DNA from 2 places in the Blastococcus sp. SYSU DS0539 genome. Region 1 is predicted to be linked to the other one. Evidence: predicted binding sites of a transcription regulator. Region 1 holds the regulator's gene; the other holds the start of a gene.

Region 1 (4,188 bases):
CCACCTTGGTGCGGTTGAAGGGCTCGCTGACGCCGTTGCGCTTGACGACGGCGAGCACCGCCTCCTCGACGGTGGTGAACCGCCGCCCGCACGCGGGGCAGGACCGGCGACGCCGGGTGGTGGCGCCCTCGTCGGCCTCGCGCGAGTCGATCACCCGGCTGTCGGCGTTGTGGCAGAACGGGCAGCGCACGGTGGTTCACCCCCTTCCCTCTGCGACCCGCCACCGGCCGGCTGTGGACCCTCCTGGGGACATCCGGTGGATGCGCCGGGGAGAACCTAGGGACCAGCCTGTGGACGGGCTTACAGCTCTGTAACTACTAGATGTAGGGGAACCCTAGGACGGCCCACCCAAGATGTGCAAGTGATCGTTCCCTCGGCGTGTTCCGCCCCGACACTGCCGTGCGCACGCGGAACACCGGACCCCACCAGTCACACGACACGCCGGGCCGACGCGCGGACGGCACCCCGGGCCGCGGCCCGCCGGCCCGGCCGGCAGGCCGCGGACGGGGCTCCCGACGCACCACGACGCCGGACTCCTCCGGACGTCCGATGCCGACGAGGGGCGTGCCACGGTCAGGCGCCGCTCAGCGCGCGTCGACCCGCGGGCGGCGGGAGTGCGGGATCTGGTCGCTCAGCCGCATCGGCCGGGTGAGCAGATCGGCCTCGATGTCGGCGGGCGGGGTCCAGCCGCGCCCCCCGGGCGCCGCCACGACCGGGTGCACACTGCGGGCCGGCGGCACCGACCACGCCACGGTCCGGGGGTGGTCGTCCCGCGCGGCGGCCGGCACGTCGGCACCGCTCTCCGCGGGAACGACCGGGATCAGGCCGGTGTCGGCTGCCCGGTGGCGACCGGCCAGGCCCTCGGGAGCGGGCGCACGGTGCCGCCCGGGCGGCGGCGCCGGGACCGACGCCGCCGGGTCCGCCTGCACGTCGCTGTCCTCGGGCGCACGACGACGCCCACCGCCGCGGGCCGGGTTCGACCGCTCGCGGTGGTCCCGGACCAGCGGGAGGCTGGCGGTCGTGCCGGCGCCGGCGGGCCGACCGCCGTGCAGCGCGGACACCGCCTGAGCGACAGCCGGGTCCTGCGTCACGCGGGGCGCCGCCACGACGGCGACCTCCGGTGTGGCGGTGTGCGGCTCGGGCAGCCGCAGGGTGGAGAGCTCGGTCCACGCCGTCTCCTCGACCCCACCGACGACGACGCGCACCCACACCTGGCACGCCCCCGCGTCGTCATGCCGCCAGCCCAGCAGCTCACCCGCCCACCAGGCGCCCGCCTGGTAGACCTCGACGGCCTGGGACTGACCGGCGAACACCGCGGCGCGGTTCTCCATGACACTCGACACAGGCAGACCGTAAGCGGGTGATCAGCACGCAACGTGAACGTGCCAGCACAGAGGGTTGACGAAGTCGTCGGGGCGGGTTATGAAACTCTCGCCGTGGCGGACGCCACGTCGGGGGCGCCGCGATGGAGGCGCCGGCGAGCGGATCAGGGCAGGTGGAGCAGCTGCCCCGGCACGATGGCCGAATCGCGCACGTCGTTCAGCTCCTGGATGCCGTCGACGACCTCCCGCACGTCCCGCCCCTCGGCCGCCGCGCTCGCGATGGACCACAGCGTGTCACCCGGCTCGACGACGACGCTCGTGGTGCCCATCAGCTCCAGCCCGTCCCCGCCGCCCCCCAGCACCGCACCCGCCAGCGAGACCACGCCCAGGGCGAGCAGCAGCACGAGGACCACCACGAGCCGCCGGCCGCGCGCGGTGAGCCGCAGCGGAGGCAGCCCAGGCTCGGCCGGCCACTCCCCGGCACCCCGACGGGCTCCTGCACCCCGCCGGTCCACGGCCGACCGGGCCGCCGGTTCCGCCGATCCACCGCGGGGCGGGGCGACGACCGCGTAGGCGCGCGGGGCAGGCGGGAGGACGCGGAGGTGCCGCACCGGCCGCTCCCGAACCCGCTCCTCCGCCGCGCCCGACATCCCCCCGCGCACCGACACCGCCGCATTGCTGCCCATCGTCTCCCGCCCCTCACCTGGCCGGACCCACCCCGGCCCGAACGTGTGTTCGATTCGAACGCTTGTCCGATGTCTACCCCATGGGTCCGACACGAGCGGCGCGACACGGCAACTTTCGAACGCCTGTTTGAACTGGCCGGCGATCGGCGCTACGGTCGCTGCGACGACCAGGGCTGACCAGCTGCGCGGGCAGCCGGCGAGGAGGAGACGTGACGGAGTCGAGCGGGACGTCCGGCGGCCGACGCGGGACCCGGGGCGCCGCCCCGGACACGGCCGACGCCTCGGCGTCGGTCCGCACCTTCCCGGACCGGACGGCCGACGGTGACGGCCTGACCCAGCGGCAGCGCCGGGTGCTGGAGGTCATCCGCGACTCGATCGACCGGCGCGGTTACCCGCCGTCGGTCCGCGAGATCGGCGAGGCGGTCGGCCTGTCGTCGGCGTCCTCGGTCGCCCACCAGCTGTCGGTCCTGCAGAAGAAGGGCTGGCTCCGCCGCGACCCCAACCGGCCGCGCGCGCTCGACGTCCGGCTGCCCGGCGACGCCGGCCGCGGCGCCGCAGCCGTCGAGCCCCCGGTGGTCCGCGAGGGCGAGCAGGCCTCCGCGCCCACCTACGTCCCCCTCGTCGGCCGGATCGCCGCCGGTGGTCCCGTGCTCGCCGAGCAGGCGGTGGAGGACGTCTTCCCGCTCCCCCGCGAACTCGTCGGCGAGGGCACCGTGTTCATGCTCAAGGTCGCCGGTGACTCGATGGTCGAGGCGGCCATCTGCGACGGCGACTGGGTCGTCGTCCGGCAGCAGCCGACCGCCGAGAACGGCGAGATCGTGGCCGCGATGATCGACGGCGAGGCGACCGTGAAGACCTACAAGCGCCGCGACGGGCACGTGTGGCTGCTGCCGCACAACCCCGCGTACGAGCCCATCCCCGGCGACGAGGCCACGATCCTCGGCCGGGTCGTCTCGGTGCTGCGCCGGGTCTGACAACGCGATGATCACGGCGGGCCGGTCCTCCGAAGAGGACGGGCCCGCCGTGGTCGTCCGGGCCTCGGTCAGCGGCGCCGGTAGTCGCCGTCGCGCTTCTCGAAGAACGCCCGCAGCGCTTCCTGGTGGTCCTCGGTCCGGAACATCTCCAGGAACCGCTTGGTCTGCAGCGCCTGCCCCTCGCGGAAGTCCATCTCGAAGGCCCCGTTCACAGCCTCCTTCGTGACCTCGACCGACAGCGGTGCACGGGTCGCGATCCGCTGCGCCTTCGCCAGGGCCGCGGGCATCAGGTCCGCCGGCTCGTGGACCTCGGTGACCAGACCCCAGTTGAGGGCCTGCTCGGCGGTGTACCGGGCACCGGTGAGCAGGATCTCCTTGGCCGGGCCCAGGCCGATGACCCGGGGCAACCGCCAGAAGCTGACGATGAGGCCGACATTTACACCCGCCGCGACGAAGAAGGCATCGGTAGAGGCAATCCGGATGTCGCAGCACAGGGCGAACTCCAGGCCACCGCCGATGGTTGCTCCGTTGATCGCGGCGACGACGGGTGCGCGGAAGTTCTGCACGCCGTTGAGCACCCGGCTGAACTCGGCGAGGTAGTCCTTGAGCCGCTCGTCGCTGATGGACTGCTCCTCGCCCAGGTGCGCTCCCGCGGTGAAAGCCCGGCCCTCACCGGTGATCACCAGGCACCGGACGTTCTCGTCGGCGTCCAGGATGTCGAGCGCCCTCATGAACGAACGCCGGCTCTCCCAGCCGAAGGTGTTCGACGGGGGGCTGTCCAGGGTGAGGACGGCGATGTGCGGGGTCTCGTAGCGCAGGTGGACGCCGCTGCCGACGTCTGTCTTCATCTCGGTCATGCTGCTTCCTCCGGTGGTGTGTTGAGTGCGACGGACGGGGACCGGCGGGACCGCCGGGTGGACTGGCCGGGTCGACGGTCGAGCAGCCGCATGGCGAACACGGTCACCACGATGTTGATGAGCAGGACCACCACGGAGAGCGCCCCCACCCGCTGGTAGAGCGACTCACTGGCCAGGCTGTACAGCACCGTTGACACGGTGGGATTCGCGCCGGTGTAGAGGAACACCGACATCTCCAGCTCCCGGAAGAGCAGGACGAAATTGAGCATGCCCGCGGCGAGCAGCGAGGGGCGGAGCAGCGGCACCGTGATCCGCCGCCACGTACGCGCCCAGGACGCACCGAGGCTCC
Region 2 (4,188 bases), on a different contig from region 1:
GTCCCGGTGTTCGGCCAGCTGGCCGGCCTGAGCTCCACCGGGCTGGACGACGAGGGTGCCGACCAGGTCGCCGCCCCGTCCGGCGCCGAGCCGATGGCCCTGCCGGCCGCGGCGCTGGCGGCGGTCGTCGCGCTGGCAGCGGTCACCGCCGCGCTGGTGCGCACCACGCAGGCGGCCCGCGCGACCCGCTGACCCGCGCGCGTTCCACGACGGCCGCCAGCCCCTCCGGGGGGGTGGCGGCCGTCGTCGTCGGTGGTGCTCGAGGACAGCGCCTGGCCGCCGCATCCGCACCGCTGGTAGCGTGGAGCTGCGCGTTCCGGCTCCTGCCGGGGCGCGCGACGCGTGTACGACCCTCCTGCTGCAGATTCCCTGCAGCCGCTGAGACCAGAGGAGGTGGGGTTCTCCGTGCGTCATTACGAACTGATGGTCATTCTCGACCCCGATCTGGAGGAGCGCACGATCGCGCCCTCGCTCGACCGGTTCCTGACCGTCATCACCAACTCCGGTGGCAACGTCGGCAAGGTCGACATCTGGGGCCGCCGTCGCATGGCCTACGAGATCAACAAGCAGGCCGAGGGCATCTACGCGGTCATCGACATCGATGCCGAGCCCGCCGCCGTCTCCGAGCTCGACCGGCAGCTGAACCTGAACGAGTCGGTCCTGCGCACGAAGCTGATGCGCCCCGAGGTCCACTGACCATGGCCGGCGAAACCGTCATCACCGTCATCGGCAACCTGACCGCCGATCCGGAGCTGCGCTTCACGCCGTCGGGCGCTGCCGTCGCCAACTTCACCGTGGCCTCGACGCCCCGGACCTTCGACCGCCAGTCGCAGGAGTGGAAGGACGGCGAGGCGCTGTTCCTCCGCTGCAACGTGTGGCGGCAGGCGGCCGAGAACGTCGCCGAGTCGCTGACCCGCGGGTCGCGGGTCATCGTCAGCGGCCGGCTGAAGCAGCGTTCCTTCGACACGAAGGAAGGCGAGAAGCGCACCGTCATCGAGCTGGAGGTCGACGAGATCGGCCCGTCGCTCCGCTACGCGACCGCGAAGGTCACGAAGGCCTCGCGCGGCGAGGGCGGCGGCGGCTTCGGCGGCGGCGGCGGTGGCGGCGGCTTCGGTGGTGGCGGCGGTGGCGGTGCGAGCGACCCGTGGTCGACGCCCGCCGGTCCGTCCGACGAACCGCCGTTCTGATCCCCCACTTCCTCTCTCACTGAATCTCTCTGGAGAACCAGGTGCCCAAGCCCCCTGTTCGCAAGCCCAAGAAGAAGGTCTGCCAGTTCTGCAAGGACAAGGCGACCTACGTCGACTACAAGGACACGACCCTGCTGCGGAAGTTCATCTCCGACCGCGGCAAGATCCGTGCCCGCCGCGTCAGCGGCAACTGCAGCCAGCACCAGCGTGACGTCGCCACGGCCGTGAAGAACAGCCGTGAGATGGCGCTGCTGCCCTACACCTCGACGGCGCGCTGATCATGAGCACGATGAAGCTGATCCTCACGCAGGAGGTCACCGGTCTCGGGTCCTCCGGTGACACCGTCGAGGTCAAGGGCGGCTACGGCCGCAACTACCTCCTGCCCCGCGGGCTGGCCATCGTGGCCACCCGGGGTGCCGAGAAGCAGGTCGACTCCCTGCGCCGGGCGCGTGCCGCCCGCGAGGTGGCCTCGCACGAGGACGCGCTGGCCCTGGCCGGCCGGCTCAACGGCCTCACCGTCCAGGTGCCGGCGCGCGCCGGGAACGGTGGTCGCCTGTTCGGCCGCGTCACCACCGCCGACGTCGCCGCCGCGGTCACCGCGGCCGGTGGCCCGGAGCTCGACCGTCGCCGGATCGAGCTGCCCAGCAGCATCAAGACCACGGGCCAGCACACCGTCACCGTGCGGGTGCACCCCGAGGTCAGCTCCCAGCTGACGATCGACGTCGTCGCCGAGTAGGGAACGGACCCTCCCGCGGAGGGTCGCTGCACTGCCCGTGAGGGGCGCCGGACACCGTCCGGCGCCCCTCACGGCGTTCCGGGTGCCGGCCCCGGTACGTCCCGCCGGTGCTCCGGCCGCATTCGCCGCTGACGGCGGCTGGGCAGCCGCCCAGCGGGCCGCCCGCACTCCGGTCACCCCGCGCCGGCCGCGTGCCATCAGCGGCTCCCCCAGGGCGACGGCGCCCGGGCTGACGCAGCCGCCGGCGGTCCTCCGACGCGGTGCGGTGCACCGCTGTGACACGTGGTGCGAAGCCCGAAAGTTTCTCGGCGGGTTTCTTCCGTCCACACCCGGTGCGCGGCATCCGCGCAGGTCGGCCGGGGTGTCGACCGGGACGGGGCGGTCGCGTCCCCCGCCTTCTCCACATGTCGACACGCCTCCGTCCACCGACTTGTCCACAAGTTGTGCAGATCGACGTGCACAGCGGTGGTGGACTCCGCCGCCGCAGCTTCCTAACGTCCTCTCCGGCCACCACGGGGACGGCGAACTGTCGGTCCCCTCCGGTAGGCATAGATCGAACGGACGTTCGGTCCGGCGCTGCCCGCCGAGCTCGCGTACTTCCCCTGCGCGGAGTGGTGATGCGGGCGCGCCCGCAAGGAGATGGAGGTACCCCGTGGCGGTGGCCGACGAGTTCAGCCGACCGTCCGTGACGGCGCCGGAGTACGACCGGCAGCCGCCCCAGGACGTCGCGGCGGAGCAGTCGGTGCTCGGCGGCATGCTGCTGAGCAAGGACGCGATCGCCGACGTCGTGGAGGTCTTGCACGGCAACGACTTCTACCGTCCGGCGCACCAGGTGATCTTCGACTGCATCCTGGACCTCTACGGGCGCGGTGAGCCCGCTGACGCGATCACCGTCGCCGCGGAGCTCAACCGCACCGACCAGCTGTCGAAGATGGGCGGCGCGGTCTACCTGCACACGGTCATCGCCTCGACGCCGACGGCGGCCAACGCCGGCTACTACGCGGCGATCGTCGCCGAGCAGGCCGTGCTGCGCCGCCTCGTCGAGGCCGGCACCCGCGTCGTGCAGCTCGGGTACGGCGCGGCCGGTGGCAAGGGCGACGTCGACGACATCGTCGACCGCGCCCAGCAGGAGATCTACGACGTCACCGAGAAGCGGATGAGCGAGGACTACTCGCGCCTCGAGGACGTCCTCCAGCCGACGATGGACGAGCTGGACGCCATCGCCTCCCGCGGCGGAACCGCCCGCGGCGTCCCCACCGGCATCCGCGACCTCGACGAGCTCACCAACGGCCTCCAGGCCGGCCAGATGGTCGTCATCGCGGCCCGTCCCGGTGTCGGCAAGAGCACCCTGGGCCTGGACATCGCGCGCTCGGCCACCGTGAAGCACCAGATGCCGGCGGTGATCTTCTCGCTCGAGATGAGCAAGCACGAGATCACCATGCGTCTGCTGTCGGCCGAGGCGAAGGTGCCGCTGCACCACATGCGCGCCGGCACCCTCTCCGACGAGGACTGGGCGAAGCTGGCCCGCCGCATGGGCGAGGTGGCCGACGCCCCGCTCTACATCGACGACTCGCCGAACATGACGATGATGGAGATCCGGGCCAAGGCACGGCGGCTCAAGCAGCGCAACGACCTCAAGCTCGTGGTCATCGACTACCTGCAGCTGATGACGTCGGGCAAGCGGGTCGAGAGCCGCCAGCAGGAGGTCTCGGAGTTCTCCCGTGCGCTCAAGCTGCTGGCCAAGGAGATCGAGGTCCCGGTCATCGCGATGTCGCAGCTCAACCGTGGCTCGGAGCAGCGTCAGGACAAGAAGCCGATGCTCTCCGACCTCCGCGAGTCCGGCTCCATCGAGCAGGACGCCGACATGGTGATGATGATCCACCGCGAGGACATGTACGAGAAGGAGTCCCCGCGGGCCGGCGAGGCCGACATCATGCTGGTCAAGCACCGCAACGGCCCGACGGCCAACGTCACCGTCGCCTTCCAGGGTCACTACAGCCGCTTCGTCGACATGGCGAACTGAGCGGTGTAGGAGGACCTGAATCCGTCACTGGCTACGACATGAGCGTCACCAGCACGCGACACCCTCCTGTCACCAGTTCCAACGGGTGAGTGTTACCCGTGTCCGTGGACAGGCGTCACGGAGTTTCACCGGTCGGTTGACCGGTGTAGATCCGGTATGCGGCCTGGTACTCGTAGGGCTTGGGGCCCCCGCGGTGAGCGTGAAACTGGGTCAGTTCGTGGCGTGCCTGCGCATGGTCGTGC

Evidence for each region. Region 1 encodes LexA, which represses DNA repair genes until DNA is damaged. Its sites were predicted from a motif close to TCGAACANNTGTTCGA; they were not measured.
Region 2: the regulator LexA is predicted to act here: its motif matches at 2,477-2,492, upstream of dnaB (replicative DNA helicase).

The regions. Positions count from the first base shown of each region.
Region 1 is NZ_JBJHAF010000001.1:47,996-52,183, reverse strand. Features, by position in the region: gene nrdR (transcriptional regulator NrdR) at 1-190, opposite strand, end outside; gene ACI790_RS00245 (hypothetical protein) at 585-1,343, opposite strand; gene ACI790_RS00240 (LysM peptidoglycan-binding domain-containing protein) at 1,487-1,726, opposite strand; gene lexA (transcriptional repressor LexA) at 2,218-2,982, shown strand; gene ACI790_RS00230 (enoyl-CoA hydratase/isomerase family protein) at 3,051-3,839, opposite strand; gene ACI790_RS00225 (ABC transporter permease) at 3,836-4,188, opposite strand, start outside.
Region 2 is NZ_JBJHAF010000004.1:136,897-141,084, reverse strand. Features, by position in the region: gene ACI790_RS06890 (hypothetical protein) at 1-192, shown strand, start outside; gene rpsF (30S ribosomal protein S6) at 406-696, shown strand; gene ACI790_RS06880 (single-stranded DNA-binding protein) at 699-1,187, shown strand; gene rpsR (30S ribosomal protein S18) at 1,229-1,465, shown strand; gene rplI (50S ribosomal protein L9) at 1,477-1,923, shown strand; gene dnaB (replicative DNA helicase) at 2,576-3,946, shown strand.